One region of the Pectobacterium odoriferum genome, then DNA from elsewhere that is predicted to be linked to it. Evidence: predicted binding sites of a transcription regulator. Region 1 holds the regulator's gene; each other region holds the start of a gene.
The links. The regulator sigma-54, encoded in region 1, starts transcription at its own class of promoters, with help from an activator protein. The targets are predictions, from matches to a motif close to GTTGGCACANNTTTCGCTNT.
Positions count from the first base shown of each region.

Region 2: a site for sigma-54 is predicted at 4,580-4,599, ahead of glnK (P-II family nitrogen regulator). Genes of this name have one in related genera too.
Region 3: a site for sigma-54 is predicted at 3,656-3,675, ahead of EO763_RS19665 (gamma carbonic anhydrase family protein). Genes of this name have one in related genera too.
Region 4: a site for sigma-54 is predicted at 3,151-3,170, ahead of norV (anaerobic nitric oxide reductase flavorubredoxin). Genes of this name have one in related genera too.

Region 1 is NZ_CP034938.1:339,825-345,317, forward strand. Features, by position in the region: gene npr (PTS phosphocarrier protein NPr) at 8-280, opposite strand; gene rapZ (RNase adapter RapZ) at 312-1,169, opposite strand; gene ptsN (PTS IIA-like nitrogen regulatory protein PtsN) at 1,330-1,803, opposite strand; gene hpf (ribosome hibernation promoting factor) at 1,900-2,187, opposite strand; gene rpoN (RNA polymerase factor sigma-54) at 2,211-3,644, opposite strand; gene lptB (LPS export ABC transporter ATP-binding protein) at 3,694-4,419, opposite strand; gene lptA (lipopolysaccharide ABC transporter substrate-binding protein LptA) at 4,423-4,995, opposite strand; gene lptC (LPS export ABC transporter periplasmic protein LptC) at 4,976-5,493, opposite strand, start outside.
Region 2 is NZ_CP034938.1:1,382,969-1,388,461, reverse strand. Features, by position in the region: RNA gene ffs (signal recognition particle sRNA small type) at 417-513, opposite strand; gene EO763_RS06110 (MGMT family protein) at 699-1,019, shown strand; gene EO763_RS06105 (YbaY family lipoprotein) at 1,039-1,620, opposite strand; gene tesB (acyl-CoA thioesterase II) at 1,833-2,696, shown strand; gene amtB (ammonium transporter AmtB) at 2,829-4,115, opposite strand; gene glnK (P-II family nitrogen regulator) at 4,155-4,493, opposite strand; gene EO763_RS06085 (SmdB family multidrug efflux ABC transporter permease/ATP-binding protein) at 4,852-5,493, opposite strand, start outside.
Region 3 is NZ_CP034938.1:4,372,048-4,377,540, reverse strand. Features, by position in the region: gene dprA (DNA-protecting protein DprA) at 1-159, shown strand, start outside; gene EO763_RS19690 (DUF494 family protein) at 131-604, shown strand; gene EO763_RS19685 (DNA topoisomerase family protein) at 625-1,182, shown strand; gene tsaC (L-threonylcarbamoyladenylate synthase type 1 TsaC) at 1,175-1,744, shown strand; gene aroE (shikimate dehydrogenase) at 1,764-2,591, shown strand; gene EO763_RS19670 (DUF1488 family protein) at 2,588-2,845, shown strand; gene EO763_RS19665 (gamma carbonic anhydrase family protein) at 2,830-3,378, opposite strand; rRNA gene EO763_RS19660 (16S ribosomal RNA) at 3,868-5,409, shown strand; tRNA gene EO763_RS19655 (tRNA-Ile) at 5,483-5,493, shown strand, end outside.
Region 4 is NZ_CP034938.1:917,194-922,686, forward strand. Features, by position in the region: gene tehB (SAM-dependent methyltransferase TehB) at 1-312, opposite strand, end outside; gene norW (NADH:flavorubredoxin reductase NorW) at 419-1,570, opposite strand; gene norV (anaerobic nitric oxide reductase flavorubredoxin) at 1,578-3,107, opposite strand; gene norR (nitric oxide reductase transcriptional regulator NorR) at 3,273-4,823, shown strand; gene EO763_RS23740 (hypothetical protein) at 5,026-5,157, opposite strand; gene fumA (class I fumarate hydratase FumA) at 5,220-5,493, opposite strand, start outside.

The sequences.
Region 1 (5,493 bases):
GAAATAGCTAGTCTTCGTCGAACCCGGCTTCGAACAGCCCGATGACGGCGGCAAGCGCCTGTTCTTCATCCGGGCCAGTGGCTTCCACCTCAATGAGACGCCCTTTGGCCGAGTCCAGCATCAGCATGGCAATCACGCTGCTGGCTTCGGCTTCGGTGCCGCTGTCATTACGCAGTATCACTTCTGCATCAAAGCTCTGTACCAGCTCGAACAACTTCATGGCTGGGCGAGCGTGCATGCCCAGCTTGTTTTTGATTTCAACCGTTTGCCGAACTGTCATAGATTACCTGACTGTACTGGTTTGCTGACTATTACGAGGGTTTACGTTTTTCCAGCGTACGGTGGCGTGACTGTACGTTCTTACCGCGTGAGCGGAAGTAGTCTGCCAGCTGTTCAGCAACGTAGACGGAACGGTGTTTGCCGCCGGTACAGCCAATGGCGACAGTCAGATAGCTGCGGTTATTGGTTTCCAGCATCGGCAGCCACAGTTCCAGATAGCTGCGAGTCTGGTAGATAAAGTTGTGAACTTCGGTATGCCTGTCGAGGAAAGACGCAACGGGCTTATCCAGGCCGGTCATCGGGCGCAGTTTCGGATCCCAGTGCGGGTTCGGCAGGAAACGTACGTCAAAGACGTAATCCGCATCAATAGGGATGCCGTGCTTGAAGCCGAACGATTCGAACACCATCGTGAGCTCGCGTTCTCGCTTGCCGAGTAGTCGGGTACGCAGCATTTCGGCCAGCTCATGTACCGACATCTCTGAGGTGTCGATAATCAGATCGGCACGTGAACGCAGCGGCTCCAGTAGGTCGCTTTCTTCATCAATGGCGCTTTCCAGTGACAGATTCTTGCTGGAGAGCGGGTGAAGGCGACGGGTGTCGCTGTAGCGACGAATCAGCGTATTGCGATCGGCATCCAGAAACAGCAGTTGAGGCGAGAAGCTGGGTGGCAGTTGCTCCATGGCATGCTCGAAGATCTCTGGGGATTCCGGCATATTGCGCACGTCAATGCTGACTGCTGCGGAAATGTTACGTGCCGCAAGCGTATTAGCCAGTTCTGGCAGTAGAACCACTGGCAGGTTATCTACGCAGTAGAACCCCATATCTTCCAGTGCGCGCAGGGCGACAGATTTCCCTGAACCTGAGCGACCACTGACAATCATCAGCACCATCTGACGACTCCCCTCTGGCAACGTGATGGCGAATTTTCATTGCCACTGTTTTTATAAAGTGATGTATAGCTAAAAAAATGACGGCTTAGCGCATGGATTGCAAGCATTCTCTGAATCCACCGCGAATCGCCCGTCATCGTGAACATGACAACCATCCGGCTTAACCAGCTTCCGTCATAATCTGGTACAGCTCTTCATCGCTTTGCGCTGCACGCAGGCGTCGGCAAACCGTTTTATCCGCCAGCCGCTTGGCAACAAGCGACAGGGTATGCAAATGGGTTTTACATTGTTCCGCCGGAACCAGCAAGGCAAAAAGCAGATCAACGGCCTGATTATCAATGGCATCGAAAGCGATCGGTTGCTCTAACTGGATGAAAACACCGATGGCGCCCAGCGCATTATCGTCTTCCAACTTGCCGTGGGGAATGGCAATGCCGCCGCCGATTCCCGTGCTGCCCATCCGCTCTCGGGTCAGGATGGCATCAAAGATAATCTGCGAAGGAATGTTAAGCTGCCTGGCGGCGAGCTCACTGATAATTTCCAATGCCCGTTTCTTACTCTGGCAGTGGACGGTGCTTCGGGTGCACTCAGGACGTAATACGGTGCTGAGCTGCAATACGGGATCGTGGTTCATTTTATTTTCACTTAACGACGCTTTCACTTCTGGTGATCCCGACCCACCCGATGGATGGGCCGAGTTTGTTCCTTTGCCAAACGGCAAAGGAGAAAATTAGTGCTGCTTGAGTTTATCTTTATGCTTATTGAGCTGTCTCGCCAGCTTATCGATCAATAAATCTATCGCGGCGTACATATCTTCCGCCTCTGAGGTTGCATGCAGCTCGCCGCCATTAACGTGGAGCGTGGCCTCGGCAATTTGCTGAACTTTTTCCACTCTCAATACCACATTGACCTGATTAATCCGGTCAAAATACTGCTCTAATTTGGCAAACTTGCCATTCACAAAATCACGCAGTGGTTCAGTGATATCGATATGGTGTCCGGTAATGTTGAGCTGCATAGTGTCTTCCTTCTCTGTTGAGATCAAATCAGTTGTTTACGCTGATTCGATGGTGGGATAGATAAAGACTCTCGGTATTTTGCAACGGTTCGACGCGCCACGATGATGCCTTGATCGGAGAGCAGCGCTGTCAGCTTGCTATCGCTCAGTGGCTTCACGGGGTTTTCCGCTGCAATAAGCTTTTTCACCAACGCGCGGATTGCCGTTGACGACGCTTCTCCGCCGCTATCGGTATTAACGTGGCTGGAGAAGAAATATTTTAGCTCAAAAATGCCGCGTGGGCTGTGCAGGAACTTTTGTGTCGTCACGCGTGAGATGGTGGATTCATGCATATCCACCGCCTGCGCGATGTCTGCCAGTACCATGGGCTTCATGAATTCTTCGCCCTGCTCGAAGAAATCCTGCTGCTGCTCGACGATACAGCGTGTCACCTTCAGCAGCGTGTCATTGCGACTTTCCAGGCTTTTGATGAGCCAACGCGCTTCTTGCAGATTGCTGCGGATGAACTGTCCGTCGCTGTCGTTGCGTGCGCTGTTGCCCAGCGCAGCGTATTGCTGATTAATCTGCAAACGGGGAACGCTGTCGGTGTTCAGTTCAACGGACCAGATTCCCTGAACTTTACGTACCAGCACGTCAGGGATGACGTATTCGGATTCACCCGTGTTGATCGATTGCCCTGGACGGGGATCGAGCGATTGGATCAGCGCCAGTGCTTCTTTCAGCACCTCTTCTTTCAGGCGCGTGATGCGGATCAGGCTGCGGAAATCATGGTTGGCTAACAGATCGAGATGATCGCTGACGATCAGGCGCGCTTCGGTCAGGCGTGGCGTGTTATCGGCGAACTGAGAAAGCTGCACTAGCAGACAATCGCGCAGGTCGCGGGCGGCGACGCCAACGGGATCGAAGCGCTGCACGCGTTTGAGTACGGCTTCAACTTCTTCCAGCGTCACGTCGTCGTCACCGATGCTGTCAAGAATGTCTTGTAGCGGTACGGTCAGGTAGCCGGTGTTGTCCACTGCATCGACGATAGAGGTCGCGATAGCCGCGTCGGTGTCGGAAAACGGCGTCAACTCAACCTGCCACATCAGGTAATCCTGAAGCGTTTGCGTGGTTTCGCCTTGATAAATAGGCAGTTCTTCATCGCGATAGTCGGTGCCGGTGCCCGACGGTGTGCCTGCGGAGTAGATTTCATCCCAGGTGGCATCGAGCGGCAATTCTTCCGGCATATCTCTTTGTTCAAGGGCTTCACCGGTATCCAGCGAATCGCTGTCTGCCTTTTCAAATGACTCGATTTCGTCGTGCTGATCCGTTTGTTCGAGCAACGGATTACTTTCTAACGCCAGTTGAATCTCCTGTTGCAATTCAAGCGTGGACAGTTGCAACAGGCGGATCGCCTGTTGGAGCTGTGGGGTCATGGCCAGTTGCTGGCTAAGCCTGAGTTGCAAACCTTGCTTCATAAATCGCGCTAACGTCCCATAAGTACTGCAAAGATAAAATATTACCCTATCAGAGTCGGAAGCCTTCGCCCAGATACACGCGTTTTACCTGTTCATCGGCCAGAATATCGGTCGGTGAACCGTGGGCGATCAGGTTACCCTGACTCACGATGTAGGCTCGTTCACAGACATCAAGCGTTTCGCGGACGTTATGATCGGTAATCAACACGCCAAGCCCGCTGTCACGCAGATGCTCAATGATTTTTTTAATATCCAGTACGGAGATCGGGTCTACGCCCGCAAACGGTTCATCCAGCAGGATGAACTTCGGATTCGCTGCCAGCGCACGCGCAATCTCTACGCGGCGTCTTTCTCCACCGGACAGCGATTGTCCCAGACTATCGCGCAAATGAATAATATGGAATTCTTCCATTAGCTCATTGGCACGATCTTCCTGCTGTTCGGTCGTCAGATCTTTACGGATCTGTAACACCGCCATCAGATTGTCATAAACGCTTAAGCGGCGGAAGATAGAGGCTTCCTGCGGGAGATAGCCGATGCCGCGCAGCGCACGTTCGTGCAAAGGAAGCAGGCTGATGTCATCGTCGTCAATGACGATGCGTCCTTCATCACGCGGGACGATGCCCACCACCATGTAGAACGTTGTCGTTTTGCCGGCACCGTTCGGCCCGAGCAGGCCGACGATTTCACCAGAATTCACGGTGAGGCTGACGTTTTCCACGACTTTGCGGCCTTTGTACGCCTTGGCTAGATTTTCTGCGGTTAATGTTGCCATAACTTATTCAGTGACCCGTGGTTGCGGTTGCTGAGAACGAGAAGGCTGGCTTTTGTTCTCTTTCTCCTGAAGCTGAGAAGGGACCAACACCGTTGTCACGCGTTTTCCTTTGTCGCTGGTCGCTTCCATCTGCTGCTGTTTCACCAGATAAGTGATGCGATCGCCTTTGACATTGCTGTCCTGCTGTTCCAGATAGGCATTGCCTGTCAGCACCAGAAAGTCAGTGGCCAGCTCGTAGCGGATTTTCTGCGCGTGACCTTTTACCGGCTTGCCGTTGTCCTGCATCTGGTAGAACGTCACGGGGTTGCCGTAACCTTCCACCACTTCACTGCCTTGCGTGCCCTGTGGACGCGTCACGACGACCTTGTCGGCTTTTACTTCAATCGTCCCTTGCTTCACGACAACATTACCAGTGAACGTCACCGTGTTGCCCTGCATGTCCAGAGATTGCTGTGCTGAATCTATGCGAATAGGTTGGTTGCTATCGCCGGTAACGGCAAAGGCGGAAATGCTGACGGCGAACAGCGAGCTGGCGATCAGGGTGTTACGCATGAGATTATTGGTTTTGGATTTCATAAGAGGTTTTTACCTTTTCGATCAACTCGGCCGTTTTGTTACGCAGATTCCCGCGCATTTTCATTCCGCTTGAGGTAAAGCTGGCACCGTACAGGGTGACTTCATCATCGGAAGAGACGTCCTGTGTGACCAGATTCACCTGGGCATTATTCGTTGTGATGCGCTGAAGCTGTGTGTCTTTCGCTAGGCTATTCACCTCAACGTTGCCGTACAGATAGAGCATCTTGTCTTTTGTCAGCTTGGCGCGATCGGCGCGTACTGACCAGGTTGCCGTGCCCTGTTCATTGAACAGCGTGGCAACGGGAGTCGTAAACCAGCTCAACTGCTCGTCGTTGAAATACTCCGCTTTTTCCGAAATCAGTCTGTAGCTCAGCTTACCAGCGGGGCTGTATACCTGCGTGTTGGTCTTTTCGCTGGTATAAACCGGCACGGCGGGGTCGTTTGCATCCGGTGCTGCTACCGTGTCCTCATCCGCAATATTCCAGCCGATGAGAATAA
Region 2 (5,493 bases), 1.0 Mb from region 1:
TAATATTATCGGCCTTTGTTTTTATTATCTTTTTAACGTATTAATTGCGTAAGACTTGTAACAAATTGTATTTTTTATATTAAGTAAAAATGAATTCACCCTCACCTCTCACGCTTATTTCCTCAAAATTCATCGTTTATAACAATCGCATTGATAGCATCCACGAATGGTATATCCCGTGATGAAAATAGAGGATGTAATAATTACCGCAATTATTACTCGCCAAGTAAAGATGCACAGTCATCCTCTCGAAGCAGCAGCGATCGAAAAATGACACCTATCGAGCAAAGAATGGCGGTTCAGCGTTTATGAATGTCAGATCAGAAAACGGGTTTGGCAGAAAATGTTGTTTACGTGCAGAAGATGAAGACCAGCCTGACGATGAAGGCCGCTAACGACGGCAGAAATGGTGGAGGCCCTGCCAGCTACATCCCGGCACACACGTCTCCTGCTGCGGCTGCTTCCTTCCGGACCTGACCGAATCCACAGGTTAGTGTTGCGGGAGAACCGACAGGGCCTCCATTGACGACTTTATAACGGCTTGCACATGATAATCGCAACATGTCACAAAGCGGTGGGCATTATCGGCGATGGGATAGGCAATTGCAAGCTAACACAGACTAACCGTTGTTTTCTTACCCACCCCACTGTGCCACTATGATGTTCAATCGGTTTAGGAACAGCAGGAATATCCGCTGATGTCAGAAGAAAACGATAATTTCCGCCAGCGCGTTTTTCAAATCGTCGCAGCGATTCCTTATGGAAAAATAGCAACCTATGGCGACATCGCACAGCTTGCCGATTCACCCAGGGCATCCCGACAAGTTGGCGGGGTATTAAAACGTCTGCCGAAAGACAGCAAACTCCCCTGGCATCGGGTAATCAATCGTAAAGGGGAAATATCGCTGGTCGGTGGAGACTATGTACGCCAGAAGTCAGCGCTACAGGCGGAGGGCATCATTTTCAATCGTCAGGGAAAAATTGATCTTGCGAAATATCGCTGGCAATACGCGCCATAGCGGCGCGTATCCAGATGAGTTACCAGACTGGTTGCGGAGCCACAGATGACGAAGCAGGTTGCCCCTGAAGCATATGAGGAGTCTGATTCGTCGGATTAGACATCATTGATCCCTGATTTTTCGCTGGTAAGGGGACAGAGGCGACAGGAACCAGCACCAAATCGGCGTTATTCACCCCGTTGCTAATAACCGGCAAGACGTTTTCCGTCACCATTACGATACGATTATCGATTGCAATCGCAGCACTGAGTAAGATACGCGCGTTGGGCTGGATATCAGCCGGGTTATACGGTAGCTCGAATTGGAAAGGTGCCTGCTTCCCTTCTGTACGCGTCACACGCTGGGTAATCACTTTTGAAGGCGCATCCGCCAGCGATGCATCAGACACGGTAACGGTCAAAACGGCGTTGTGAGGTAGCGCAATGCGCTGACGAATATTCACCGTACCGGTTACCGCTGGCATCGCGACAGCCGGGCGCTGTGAGGAAACACTGGTGACAGGTGCGCCAGTTTGAGGAGAAACGCCATAATCACTCCTCTGTGCACATGCAGCCAGAGTCATCGATAACGTGATACCGCCTAAGATATGCCATAATTTCATTCGGTCAGTCTCCTTTATTATTGTCAGACTACCGGTATCGAAAACCGGCACTCATAAATAGTATGATTCAACCAACACAATAATGATGGTGCAATATTCTGATATTTTCCTGAAATCCACACATTTATTGCAGTAAAAAGTCACAATCAGACATTTTACACATTACAAAACAAACAGATAACTAGCCATTCGCATACATTGGGGCCGATACCATGAGTCAATCACTACAACATCTTCTCGACCTCCTGCATTTAGAGAAGCTCGAAGAAGGGCTATTTCGCGGACAAAGCGATGATTTGGGGCTGCGCCAGGTCTTTGGCGGGCAAGTCGTCGGCCAAGCCATGTCGGCTGCCAAACAGACTGTCCCCGTTGAGCGCAACATTCACTCTTTCCACAGCTACTTTTTGCTACCCGGCGATAGCCAGAAACCCATTATTTATGACGTTGAAAACCTGCGCGACGGCAACAGCTTCAGCGCCAGACGCGTTAGGGCTATCCAGAATGGTCGCCCTATTTTTTATATGACGGCCTCATTTCAAAGTCATGAAGAAGGGTTTGAGCACCAGAATGTGATGCCAAACGTCGCACAGCCAGAGGAACTGAAATCCGAGCAGGAAATCGCACAAGACATGCAGCACCTTCTGCCGCCCCGCTTTCGCGATAAATTTATTCAGGCCAGCCCGATTGAGATGCGCCCAGTTAAATTCCATAACCCACTAAAAGGCGAAGTAGACGAGCCGGTGCGACACGTCTGGTGCCGTGCCAGCAGCCCGCTGCCGGACGATAAGCGCATTCACCAATATTTGCTCGGCTATACGTCTGACTGCAATTTCCTACTCACAGCTTTGCAGCCTCACGGCGTTGGCTTTTTGGAGCCGGGCATGCAGGTCGCTACCATCGATCACTCGATGTGGTTCCACCGTGATTTCCGGCTGGATGACTGGCTGTTATATACCGTAGAAAGCACGTCTGCATCCGGTGCTCGTGGTTTCGTTCGTGGGCAATTCTATACTCGGGAAGGTGTGCTGGTTGCATCCAGCGTGCAGGAAGGCGTCATACGTCGCCGCCAGCCGTAAACCTTGCGGCAGCGTCGTAACGTAAAAGACCACCTCATCTGGGGGGTTAAGACTGATAATAAAACAGGCGTGGAGTCTCCTCCACGCCTGTCTACTTGTATTAAGCCATCTCACTGACTAATTTAAGCGTTCTTATTGGTTGTAAGCGCTCTCGCCATGGCTGTTGACGTCCAGACCTTCGCGCTCTTGATCTTCAGGTACACGCAGGCCGACAACCATATCCGCGATCTTGAAGGCGACAAATGCCACCACGCCAGACCACACCAGACAAACAATCACGCTGAACAGCTGCACCCAAATCTGGTGTGCCATCGTCACACCTTCTGCATAGCCAGTACCACCCAGTGATGCCGAAGTAAATACGCCAGTCAGGATGCAGCCAACGATACCGCACACGCCGTGAACACCGAAGACATCACACGGGTCATCCACACGCAGCCATCTTTTCAGTACCGTTACGCCCCACAGGCCTGCAATGCCACCAGCTAGACCGATGATCAGTGCGCCACCCACGCCAACCGTACCCGCTGCTGGCGTGATTGCCACCAGACCGGCGATACAACCAGAGCATGCGCCCAGCAGAGAAGGCTTACCGCGGACCATCCACTCACCGCCAACCCATGCCAGAATCGCAGCAGCAGTCGCGACAACGGTGTTCAGGAAAGCCAGAGCGGCAATACCGTTCGCAGCACCTGCTGAACCGGCATTGAAACCAAACCAGCCGATGTACAGAATCGCCGTACCGATAAATACCATCGGCAGGTTATGCGGTTTGAAGGCTTCTTTGCCAAAACCAGCACGTTTGCCCAGCAGGTAAGCCCCCACCAACCCAGCAACTGCGGCGTTGATGTGAACCACCGTACCACCAGCGAAGTCCAGCGCGCCATCCGCAGCCAGATAGCCACCGCCCCATACCATGTGCGTCATCGGCAGGTAGGAGAACGTCAGCCACAGCGCAACGAAGATCAGCACCGCAGAGAAACGAATACGCTCAGCAATCGCACCGACAATCAGCGCGACGGTGATGCAGGCAAAGGAAGCCTGATAAGCCACGTGTACGAACTGATAGAAGGTGCCACTGATAGATTCAATCCCGATGCCTTTCAGCATAAAGGTGCTGAAACCACCGAAGAAGGCGTTACCTTCGCTGAAGGCCAGGCTATATCCGTAAACGACCCACAAGATACAAACCATCGCGAACGTTACGCTCACCTGCGTCATCATGGACAGAACGTTCTTAGAACGAATCAGGCCGCCGTAAAACAGTGCGATGCCCGGTATAGTCATAAAGAGTACCAATGCGGTACAAATCATAATAAAAGCGTTGTCCGCTTTATCAATCGTCGGTGTCGCAGCCATTGCCCAGGACGGGAGTAATGCCGCCACACCGAGACCTAATGAAGAGAGTAGTTTTTTCATTTTCATCCATCCCTATTTACGTATCTACGCTAGGTGTTGTTAAAGTGCGGCTTCGTCAGTTTCACCCGTACGAATACGGATAACTCTTTGCAACTCGGCGACAAAAATTTTGCCGTCACCAATTTTTCCGGTGTACGCGGCTTTGCTGATGACATCGATCACTTCATCCAGTTGATCGTCTGCAATTGCGATATCAATTTTTACTTTGGGTAAAAAGTTAACGCTGTACTCCGCGCCGCGATATAGCTCCGCGTGCCCTTTCTGACGACCAAATCCTTTCACCTCAGTGACGGTGAGTCCCTGGATGCCGACAGAAGATAACGCTTCACGTACATCTTCCAGCTTGAATGGTTTTATCACCACAGTAACCAGTTTCATTTATCTTCCCCCTAGCCATTACATTCAGGCTTTCGCCCGTCACTTGTTCGATTACATGCTCTATGAAGTAGGTCTACGTCATGACTAAAGCAAAGGGTGTGCCATAAATGATTTATCTGGCATAAATCAGGAAAGAGAACGCGATTAACGATAAGAAAGGGCAAAAAAAAACAGTATGGGAAAGAAATCCAGGAAGATTCGGGCAAGAATTGCACCAGCGTAGTGCATGAAGAGTGTTTTTAGTGCAACTCGGGGGAAACCAGAATCACGATGCTTATTGATGGTGCGAAGCCATGAATAGACTGTCAGTCTGCACCACACAAGGCGGTGCAGACCGGGATACTATCTCAGGTAAGTCTCAGTGCGCAGGGCAAGGCTCAGTGCTAATGGCTGCAAGATCCTCTCCGGCAAGTTGCAACTGATACATTTGATAATAGCGCCCCTGCTGTTGCAGCAGTTGATCATGTGTACCCCGTTCAACGGTTTGCCCATGATGGAGCACCATAATCGTGTCGGCCTCAACGATAGTGGAAAGCCGATGGGCGATGATAATCAAGGTCGTCTGTTCCCTGATAATGCGTAGCGCCTTTTGCACCGCCTGCTCTGTACCTGAATCAATATTCGCCGTCGCTTCATCGAGAATCAGGATCTTAGGCGTTTGCACCAGTACCCGTGCGATCGCCAACAGCTGCTTTTGTCCGGTAGACAGGTTATTCCCCTGCTCACCAATACGCGTATGCAATCCTTCAGGGAAAGCCCGAACCAGCTCGGCAAGCTGTACCACTTCCAACACGCGCCAGACGGCCTCTTCGCTGATATCGCGCCCCAGCGTCACATTCACAAACATGGATTCCGCCAGCACAACCGGATCCTGTTGCACCATTGCCACATTTTGGCGCAACACCGCATGAGAGAGCGTCGACAGCGAGCGGCCATCAAGCCGAATCTCGCCCTCATCCGGCGCGTAATACCCCATAAGCAAACTGGCTAGCGTACTTTT
Region 3 (5,493 bases), 970 kb from region 1:
CCTGTTGACGTTGTCGCTGAACGTGCCGGCCAACCTGTGCCAGAGATAGTCACTAAGCTATTAGAGCTGGAGTTAGCAGGGTGGATCGCAGCAGTACCCGGCGGCTATGTCCGATTAAGGAGGGCAGGCCATGTTCGACGTACTCATGTACTTGTTTGAGAGTTACATCCACAATGAAACTGAAATGCGTGTCGATCAGGATACGTTAACTGATGACCTCACCCGCGCTGGATTCCATCGTAACGATATCTATAGCGCGTTGAGTTGGCTGGAAAAACTGGCCGATATTCAGGAAGGGCAGACTGCGCCGCTTTATTTAGCGAACGATCCTCTGGCTATGCGGATCTATACGCAGGATGAGGCGCTGCGTCTTGATGCGGAATGTCGTGGCTTTTTATTGTTCCTTGAGCAAATTCAGGTTCTGAACCTTGAAACGCGGGAAATGATTATTGAACGCGTCATGGCGTTAGAAACGCAGGAGTTTGATCTGGAAGATCTGAAGTGGGTCATTCTCATGGTACTTTTCAATGTACCTGGTTGTGAGAATGCTTATCAGCAAATGGAAGAATTACTCTTTGAGGTCAATGACGGTTATGTGCAATAGCCAGAGGAATAACAGTTCGAATGGCTAAGCCTGCACTGTTTGCTGAAAAAAAACAGGAAATATGTCCAGACTGTGGGTCAGTGCTGGTTATCCGTTCTGGTCGGCACGGCCCATTTCTTGGCTGTTCTGCGTATCCAGAATGTGAGTTCATTCGCCCGCTGAAAGCACAAGCTGACGGACATATTGTCAAAGTGTTAGATGGGCAGCAATGTCCGCTTTGTCAGTCGACCTTGGTCTTACGACAAGGTCGTTATGGGATGTTCATCGGCTGTGGCAATTACCCCGAATGTCATCATACCGAGACTATCGATCGCCCTGATGAAACGGCGATTCGATGTCCACAGTGTAATGAAGGCACGCTGTTGCAGCGTAAATCTCGCTACGGCAAGGTGTTTCACTCTTGCGATCGCTATCCCGATTGCCAGTTTACGTTAAACCATAAGCCGATAGCGGGTGAATGTCCTTCTTGCCATTACGCTTTATTGTTTGAAAAAAAAACGGCACAAGGAATTAAGCTATTTTGTGCCAGTAAATTATGTGGAAAACCGATAGCGGCAGAAGTTGATAAGAATGAGTGATGTATCTGATGAGCTAATGATTCCCGTTTTGCGGGAATTACACAACGAGCAGGTTATTGCGTACCCGACTGAAGCGGTATTTGGGTTGGGATGCGATCCTGATAGTGAAGTGGCGGTTAATCGCCTGCTGGCGTTAAAACAACGCCCCTGGCAAAAAGGGTTGATCCTGATTGCGGCAGATTTTAGCCAACTGGCTCCTTATATTGATGACAGTGCGTTATCCGATGAGCAAAAGGCAGTGATGTTTTCCACATGGCCAGGTCCGGTTACTTGGGTATTGCCAGCAAAACGCACGACCCCGCAGTGGCTAACAGGGCAATTTTCTTCGCTTGCGGTGCGTGTTAGTGACCATCCGCTAGTCAAGGAACTGTGCCAGCGTTACGGTAAACCGTTGGTGTCGACCAGTGCTAATTTAAGTGGTCAACCTCCCTGCCGTACTGCTCAGGAAGTCTCTCAGCAGTTTGGTGATGATTTTCCTGTGCTAGTTGGGGACGTAGGCGGAAGAATGAACCCATCAGAAATCAGGGATGTATTAACAGGCGAGCTTATTCGTCAGGGGTAACGACAAGTTGGAGAGGAACGTGTCTGAAGTAACGTCTTTTGCGGTTTTTGGCAATCCGATTGCACATAGTAAATCACCTCGCATACATGAGCTATTTGCTGCACAGACGGGGATAACGTTGACGTACCAGCGCGTGTTAGCGCCTCTGGATAATTTTGAGCAGATGCTGCGCCAGTATTTTCGTGATGGTGCTGGTGGGGCGAATGTGACAGCGCCCTTTAAAGAGCGGGCCTTTGCCGAAGCTGATGAGTGTAGCGAGTGTGCTGCCCTTGCGGGGGCAGTCAATACATTGAAGAGATTGAATGACGGTCGCCTGTTTGGTGATAATACCGATGGCATCGGTTTGCTCAGCGATCTACAACGATTAGCGCTGGTGAAGCCGTTGGATCGTGTTTTGCTGGTTGGTGCAGGTGGTGCGGCGAGGGGGGTTATCCAACCCCTGCTGGCCCATGGTTGTACAGTGGTGCTGGCGAATAGGACCTTTTCCAAGGCCGATACCTTAGCTAAGATCTTCCGTGATATTGGTGATATTCACGCTGTTGCTTTCGACTATTTACATGGTCAGTCTTTCGATCTGATCATCAACGCCACATCTTCTGGTATGGACAATAGCGTTCCTAACTTACCGCCAGAGCTTATTTCTCTGGAAACGAGCTGTTATGACATGTTCTATCTGCCACAACTGACCCCCTTTTTGTCATGGTGCGTACAGCATGGCGCTCTCCATTATGCAGATGGTTTGGGAATGCTGGTGGGGCAAGCGGCACATGCGTTTAAACTTTGGCATGGTGTTATGCCAGACGTGGAGCCAGTGATTGCTTTACTAAAGCAGGAGCTTGCTAAATGAATCAGGCGATCCAGTTCCCCGATCGTGAAAGTTGGGATGATAAGGTAATGGCGATCCGCTTTCCCGTTTTAGTGAATGGCTTTCAGCAGGAATGTTTAGTGAGCGCAGAGCTGCTCCAGCAACGTTATGGTGGTGATAGCCCTGAACGGTGTCTGGCACTGTTCAGGGAATATCGATGGGATCTTGAAGATGAACTGGAAAAAATGATCGTTGCTGAAGAATGGGATGATGAAGGTTGTTACTCGTTGTCCTGAGCAAGGTATTCATCCTTCCAACGAACATAGTTGTTTGCCGAGTAAATCAATCCCTCTATTTCTTCTTGTGTTAGTGGTCGAATTTTTTTGACTGGGCTGCCGAGGTATAGATGCCCCTTCTCCAGTCGTTTTCCAGGGGGGACCAAGCTACCAGCGCCAATCATGACATCATCTTCAACAACCGCTCCATCCAGAAGTATTGATCCCATTCCGACCAGAACCCGATTTCCTATTTGGCAACCGTGCAGCATCGCTTTATGGCCTACAGTGACGTCTTCACCAATAATAAGTGGATTACCTTCTGGTTTTTTCTCTGAGCAGTGGGTGATGTGAAGTACAGATCCGTCCTGAACATTACTCCTTGCACCAATAGTAATGTAGTTAACATCACCGCGTATGGCGACAAGAGGCCATATGCCGACATCATCGCCTAGTGTTACCTTACCAATCACCACGCTGGAATGATCGACCATGACTCTTTCGCCTAAAACGGGAGAAATGCCGTTATAACGACGGAATGTTTTTGTACTCATCGACAGCCTCGTAGTTATTTGCCACATACTGATTACTCGTTATTAGACAAAATATCGACAGATATGGGATGTCGGCAACTGAAAAGTGGCGTGGATCGAGTAAGATCTCATCGAAAGGGTCGAAAAACACGCGAACAGAAAAAAAGATCAAGAAAGTTGTTGTGTAACGAAAACGGATCCCTATAATGCGCCTCCATCGACACGGCGCTGTGAACACACAACTGAGTCGATAAAGAAAGAGAAAACACTTTAAAATAAGCGTTGACTCTGAAGGTGAAAAGCGTAATATACGCCACCTCGCGAAGTGGTTAAGGCCACAACGCACTGCTCTTTAACAATTTAATCAGACAATCTGTGTGGGCACTCACAAGACCGTATCTTAACGATATAAAAAGTCTTGAAGAGTGAACAACAGTAAAATTCATTACGAATGAACAGTTACTAATTCTTTGAGCATCGCTGACGAGTTCAGCAAATCAAACAAATCTTAAATTGAAGAGTTTGATCATGGCTCAGATTGAACGCTGGCGGCAGGCCTAACACATGCAAGTCGAGCGGTAGCACAGGAGAGCTTGCTCTCTGGGTGACGAGCGGCGGACGGGTGAGTAATGTCTGGGAAACTGCCTGATGGAGGGGGATAACTACTGGAAACGGTAGCTAATACCGCATAACCTCGCAAGAGCAAAGAGGGGGACCTTCGGGCCTCTCGCCATCAGATGTGCCCAGATGGGATTAGCTAGTAGGTGAGGTAATGGCTCACCTAGGCGACGATCCCTAGCTGGTCTGAGAGGATGACCAGCCACACTGGAACTGAGACACGGTCCAGACTCCTACGGGAGGCAGCAGTGGGGAATATTGCACAATGGGCGCAAGCCTGATGCAGCCATGCCGCGTGTGTGAAGAAGGCCTTCGGGTTGTAAAGCACTTTCAGCGAGGAGGAAGGCAGTCGTGTTAATAGCACGGCTGATTGACGTTACTCGCAGAAGAAGCACCGGCTAACTCCGTGCCAGCAGCCGCGGTAATACGGAGGGTGCAAGCGTTAATCGGAATGACTGGGCGTAAAGCGCACGCAGGCGGTCTGTTAAGTTGGATGTGAAATCCCCGGGCTTAACCTGGGAACTGCATTCAAAACTGACAGGCTAGAGTCTTGTAGAGGGGGGTAGAATTCCAGGTGTAGCGGTGAAATGCGTAGAGATCTGGAGGAATACCGGTGGCGAAGGCGGCCCCCTGGACAAAGACTGACGCTCAGGTGCGAAAGCGTGGGGAGCAAACAGGATTAGATACCCTGGTAGTCCACGCTGTAAACGATGTCGATTTGGAGGTTGTGCCCTTGAGGCGTGGCTTCCGGAGCTAACGCGTTAAATCGACCGCCTGGGGAGTACGGCCGCAAGGTTAAAACTCAAATGAATTGACGGGGGCCCGCACAAGCGGTGGAGCATGTGGTTTAATTCGATGCAACGCGAAGAACCTTACCTACTCTTGACATCCAGAGAATTAGCTAGAGATAGCTGAGTGCCTTCGGGAACTCTGAGACAGGTGCTGCATGGCTGTCGTCAGCTCGTGTTGTGAAATGTTGGGTTAAGTCCCGCAACGAGCGCAACCCTTATCCTTTGTTGCCAGCGATTCGGTCGGGAACTCAAAGGAGACTGCCGGTGATAAACCGGAGGAAGGTGGGGATGACGTCAAGTCATCATGGCCCTTACGAGTAGGGCTACACACGTGCTACAATGGCGTATACAAAGAGAAGCGACCTCGCGAGAGCAAGCGGACCTCATAAAGTACGTCGTAGTCCGGATTGGAGTCTGCAACTCGACTCCATGAAGTCGGAATCGCTAGTAATCGTAGATCAGAATGCTACGGTGAATACGTTCCCGGGCCTTGTACACACCGCCCGTCACACCATGGGAGTGGGTTGCAAAAGAAGTAGGTAGCTTAACCTTCGGGAGGGCGCTTACCACTTTGTGATTCATGACTGGGGTGAAGTCGTAACAAGGTAACCGTAGGGGAACCTGCGGTTGGATCACCTCCTTACCAAGAAGATGTGCGTTAAGTGAAGTGCTCACACAGATTGTCTGATGAAAATAACGAGCAGAAATACCTTAATAGGCTTGTAGC
Region 4 (5,493 bases), 580 kb from region 1:
CAGACCGTATTTTTTATGATAGAAATCTTCCGCTGAACAGAAAAAGCTGAGCTGACATTCCAGGTCGTCAGAGAACGAGACGATGCGGTGCCACGCCTGCGGCTCAACAAACGGCGGCTGGTTCTGCTCGGAGAACTGGAATGTCTCCAGCGTATCGCCGTCTTCGGTCAGCATGGAGAAGGTCATTTCCCCTTTCAACACGGTCAGTTTCGCCCAGGTGCCTTCCTGCGTGTTGTGCTTTTCCTGAAACGCGGCAGGCAGCGTCTGGCTGTTCCACTGCGGCATCTTCTTATAACAAATGAGATCTTGCATCGTTACCTCGGTCTGTAAATTCCAAAAGCGATAGCCGTATTCTATTAATCCGCACGCAGGCTGACCAGAAAATATGTATTTTAAATGCATTATTTATTTTGCTGTGTCAGGCCGTGATTGAACTCACGGTGGAAAGCTGTCGCAGCAGCGGAAATGCCTCTTTCATCCGCTCGCCACCGACCACAAAGGCGCGCAGCATTTGCTGACCATCCAGCGCTTTAGCCACCATCCCCAGCTCGTTCCATTCCTGCTGCCAGTGTAAATCACTGCCAGTGGTATCGCCTGCCATCTGTAAGGGAAACAGCGGCGTCTTGATTTTAACCAGCATCGGCGGCAGCGTTAGCGTCTCGCTGGCACCCAGCAGGTTTTTCGCCAGCGTAATCGCGCTGAGCTGAATCGGTTGCAGGAAGGGCAGGAACTTACCGCTAATCTCTGCGCAGTCGCCCAGCGCATAAATCTGTGGATCGGTGGTCTGTAATTGCGCATTGGTCTGAATGCCTTTCTGTACCGCTAACCCCGCCGCTTTCGCCAGTTGCATGTTGGCCTGCAAACCGATAGCGGAGAGGATTTCGTCCACTTCGACAGAGCGGCCACCAGTAAATGTAGCCTGTACGCCGGTTTCGGTTTTCTCCAACTGTTGCAGGGTTGTGTTCAGCAGCAGAGAAACGCCCTGCTGTGTTAGCGTGAATTGCAGGCGCGCGCTGACTTCGGGCGGCATCAACGCGGGCAGAATGCTGTTGGCGCAGTCCACCAGCGTGACCCGTTTTCCGGCGCGGCCCAAATCCATTGCCAGCTCGGTTCCGATGAGTCCGGCACCGAGCACCAGCACACGTTCGGCTTGCCAGAGTCGGCCTTCGTGGGTGCGGTATTCCTGCTGACTATTGAGCGTCAGCATATGTTCGCGTCCCGGAATCGGCGGCACCATCGCGCTGGCTCCGGTTGCGAACACCAGTTTGTGGTAATCGTAACGATCCGTGCCGCAGATGACCTGTTGTGCATGGCGGTCGATGGCGGTGACACGCGTATTGGCCAGCAGCGTGATACGGTTTTCTTCGGCAAACGCGGCTGCGGACAGTTTGGTCAGATCGTCGGCGTGCTGTTGCAGGCTCATCACATGGCTTAAATCCGGCTTGTTGTACTCATCGCCGCTGTCGGCGGTAATCAGGCGGATAGGGCAGTGAGCATCCAGCTTGCGCAGCTGTCGGATGAGCTGGCGGGCGGCAAAGCCCGCGCCAATAATCACGATATCTTTCATCATCCTCTCCCTAGCGAATCGGATTGAAAACGTCTTTACCCAGTCCACATTCTGGGCAGAGGAAGCTGTCTGGTACGTCCGACCATAGGGTACCAGGGGTGACATCCTGCATCGGTTCGCCGAGCGCCGGATCGTAGATCCACTGGCAGACGCTGCACACCATACAACCGTTTTCTGATTGTACCGCTGGCTGTGCGGTTGACTGTGGCGCAGCGACGTCATTGCATCCGCAGGCGCTCTCGGCTGGGGCACTCACATTCTGCGGGGCGGTGGTGGTTTGCGGAGCCGCCGCAGTCTGTTTTACGGGCGAGATGACGCGTCGGGCTGGTGTGTTATCCAGCGGATGCAATGCCCACTGACGGGCGATTTCGCGGCCGTGATTGCGGCAAATTTCCAGCGCTGAACCATCAGGACGCCATTTGGTTTTCAGCGCCAGTGTCGTTTCAAAACCGGCATCCATCAGACGGGTTTGAACGCGGTCTATCGCACCGCCGTTCCAGCCGTAGCTACCGAACGCCGAGGCTTTCTTGTTTTGGAAACGCAGGCCGGTGATCTCTTCCAGCATGGCGGCGACCTTCGGCATCATCACGTTATTCATGGTGGATGAACCGACTAACACACCTTTCGAGCGGAAGACCTGTGTCAGAATTTCGTTCTTGTCGTGACGGGCGACGTTATAGATTTTCACCGCGACGCCGGGATCGACATCGTTGATGCCTTGCGCAATGGCGTCGGCCATCATGCGGGTGTTATTGGACATGGTGTCGTAAAACAGCGTGATACGATCTTCCTGATAGCTGTCCGCCCACTTCAGATACAGGTGGATGATCTGAGCAGGATCGTCACGCCATACCACGCCGTGTGAGGTCGCAACCATCGACAGCGGCAGGTTAAAGCCCAGCACTTCGTGGATCTTGGCGGTGACTAAGCGGCTGAACGGCGTCAGAATATTGGCGAAATAGCGCTGGCACTGCTCGAACAGTTCGGTTTGATCCACTTCGTCATTGAACAGGTGCTCATCGCAGTAGTGTTGACCGAACGCATCGTTACTGAACAGTACGGCATCCTCGGTCATGTAGGTCATCATACTGTCTGGCCAGTGCAGCATTGGCGTTTCGATAAAGATCAACTGCTTGCCGTTGCCGATATCCAGCGTGTCGCCGGTTTTGACCGTGTGGAAATTCCACTCGGGGTGATGGTGGTGACCAGTAATGGAATCGATCGCGTTGTGGGTACAGTAAATCGGCGTGTTGGGAATACGCGCCATCAGCTCGCTCAGCGCCCCGGCGTGATCCTCTTCGGCGTGGTTGATCACGATGTAGTCAATTGTGTTCAGATCCACTTCCGCCATCAGGTTTTGCACAAACTCACGGCTGAATTTGTGATCGACGGTATCGATCAGCACGGTTTTCTCTTCGCGGATCAGGTAGCTGTTGTAGCTACTGCCTTGCAGCGTTTTGTATTCTGTGCCGTGAAAGTCACGGACTTCCCAGTCGCGTTGTCCAACCCAGTGGATATTGTTCTTAACGTGAATTGTCATGTTCTGAAACCTCAGTAGTCATAGTCGGGGATATGCTGTAGAGATTGCAGGAAGTGTGCCAGTTTTTAATATATTGATTTATATGGTTTTAATAAAACGTGATTGTCAAAATGACATTGTTTCTCTATTGTCGTAATGACACAATCTCTGTCATTAGGACACACCATGACGCTCTCTATTAACGCCCTTGCTCGTATTGCTATCGAGCTGCAAATGGGGCTATCAAATCAGGACCGTTTCCAGCGCTTAATCAACAGCCTGCGCCAGCTGCTGCGCTGCGATGCTTCGGCGCTGCTGCGTTACGAGAATCAGCTGTTCCGTCCGTTGGCGATCGACGGTCTGGCGCCGGACGTACTGGGGCGACGCTTTCGTCTGTCCGATCATCCCCGTTTGGAGGCGATTGCCCGCGCGGGTGACGTGGTGCGCTTTCCGGCGGACAGCCAGCTTCCCGATCCGTATGACGGTCTTATCCCCAGCCAGGAAGATCTTAAGGTGCATGCCTGCGTTGGCCTGCCGCTGTTTGCCAATCAGAACCTGATCGGCGCGCTGACCGTGGACGGTATGGATCCGTGCCAGTTCGACCATTTTAGCGATGAAGAACTGCGGCTAGTGGGGGCGATGGCGGCGGCGGCGCTGAGTAACGCGCTGCTGATGGAACGCCTTGAGCGGCAGTTGCCCGCGCCAGTGCGTGCTGAAAGTCCGGCGGCGGAAAGCGTGGATGAAATGGTTGGACTGTCGGAACCGATGCAGCGGCTGAAGAAAGAGGTTGATATCGTCGCGGGTTCCGACCTGAACGTGCTGATCATGGGAGAAACCGGCGTCGGTAAAGAGCTGGTGGCGCGGGCGATTCATCGCGGTTCCAGCCGGGCAAGTCATCCTCTGGTGTACCTGAACTGCGCCGCGCTGCCGGAGTCGGTAGCGGAGAGTGAGCTGTTTGGTCATGTTAAGGGCGCGTTTACCGGAGCGATCCATCATCGAACCGGCAAGTTTGAGATGGCGGATAACGGTACGCTGTTTCTGGATGAGATTGGCGAACTGTCGCTGACGCTACAGGCGAAACTGCTGCGCGTATTGCAGTATGGCGATCTCCAGCGCGTGGGCGATGACAGTAGTCTGAAAGTGAACGTGCGCGTGCTGGCGGCGACTAACCGCGATCTGCGGCAGGCGGTGCTGGATGGCGCTTTCCGTGCCGATTTGTTCCACCGTTTGAGCGTGTTCCCGCTTTCCGTACCGCCGCTGCGCGAGCGCAGTCAGGATGTGGCGCTGTTAGCGGGGTTCTTCTGTGAACGTAGTCGCGTGCAGCTTGGGCTGGCGCGTCTTGCGTTGACGGCAGACGCGGGCGCGTTGTTGGAACAGTACGACTGGCCGGGAAATGTGCGCGAGCTGGAACACGCTATTTATCGTGCCACTGTGCTGGCGAGAGCGGGGCAGGAATCGGGCGAGGTGCTGTTGGGGCGTGAGCATTTCAATCTTGAACTTCCCGCTCAACCTGCTCATTCCGCCACGGGATCGTCGAATGCTATCGAGATAGAGCCAGCGTATTTCATCAGCGGCGGGCTGCGAGAAGCAACGGACGACTATCAGCGTCGGATCATCCAACAAACGCTGGCACGTCATGAGGGCAACTGGTCATCCTGCGCCAGAGAGCTGGAAATGGACAGCGGCAACCTGCACCGTTTGGCAAAGCGGTTAAAAATTAAAAGAGATGCTTTTTAATTCGACTGCTATCACTTTTAGATAAAAAGGATCGCTGATTTTTAGCGGCGTAAAAGGGGCTGAACCGAAAGAGGCTTTCCGGATGAGCCGCATGGATGCGGCGAAAACCAGTGTCGCGTCGGACAAAAACGTCAGAGACGTTTTTGAACAGCACATGTGCTGGCCCGAAGGGCGAGTCTCATTTATGAGACGAGTCATCGCGTCACTGGTGGTCCGGTAAGAAGCCTCTGGCGGTGAAGGCATCGCGTAGCGACCCCGTTCCGCCAAAAAGCCCGAGGTCAAGGAGCAGCGGCGATTGGCTGCTCCTTGTCGGGTGCGTGCGGAGAATCTGCATGAAAATACCGATTGTTATCGCACACGAAATATCGCCTAACTTCTAATCACGTAAAAGTTTCTTTAACCGCATTTCACGCACTTGGCGCTCTGAATCACCTGGAAGAAATCGTTGCCCTTATCATCGACCAGAATAAAGGCAGGGAAATCTTCGACTTCGATTTTCCAGATAGCTTCCATACCCAATTCAGGGTACTCGACGCAGGTCAGACTCTTGATGCTGTTCTGCGCCAGAATCGCTGCCGGGCCGCCGATGCTGCCGAGGTAGAAGCCGCCGTGTTTATGGCACGCGTCGGTCACCTGCTGGCTGCGGTTGCCCTTCGCTAGCATGATCATG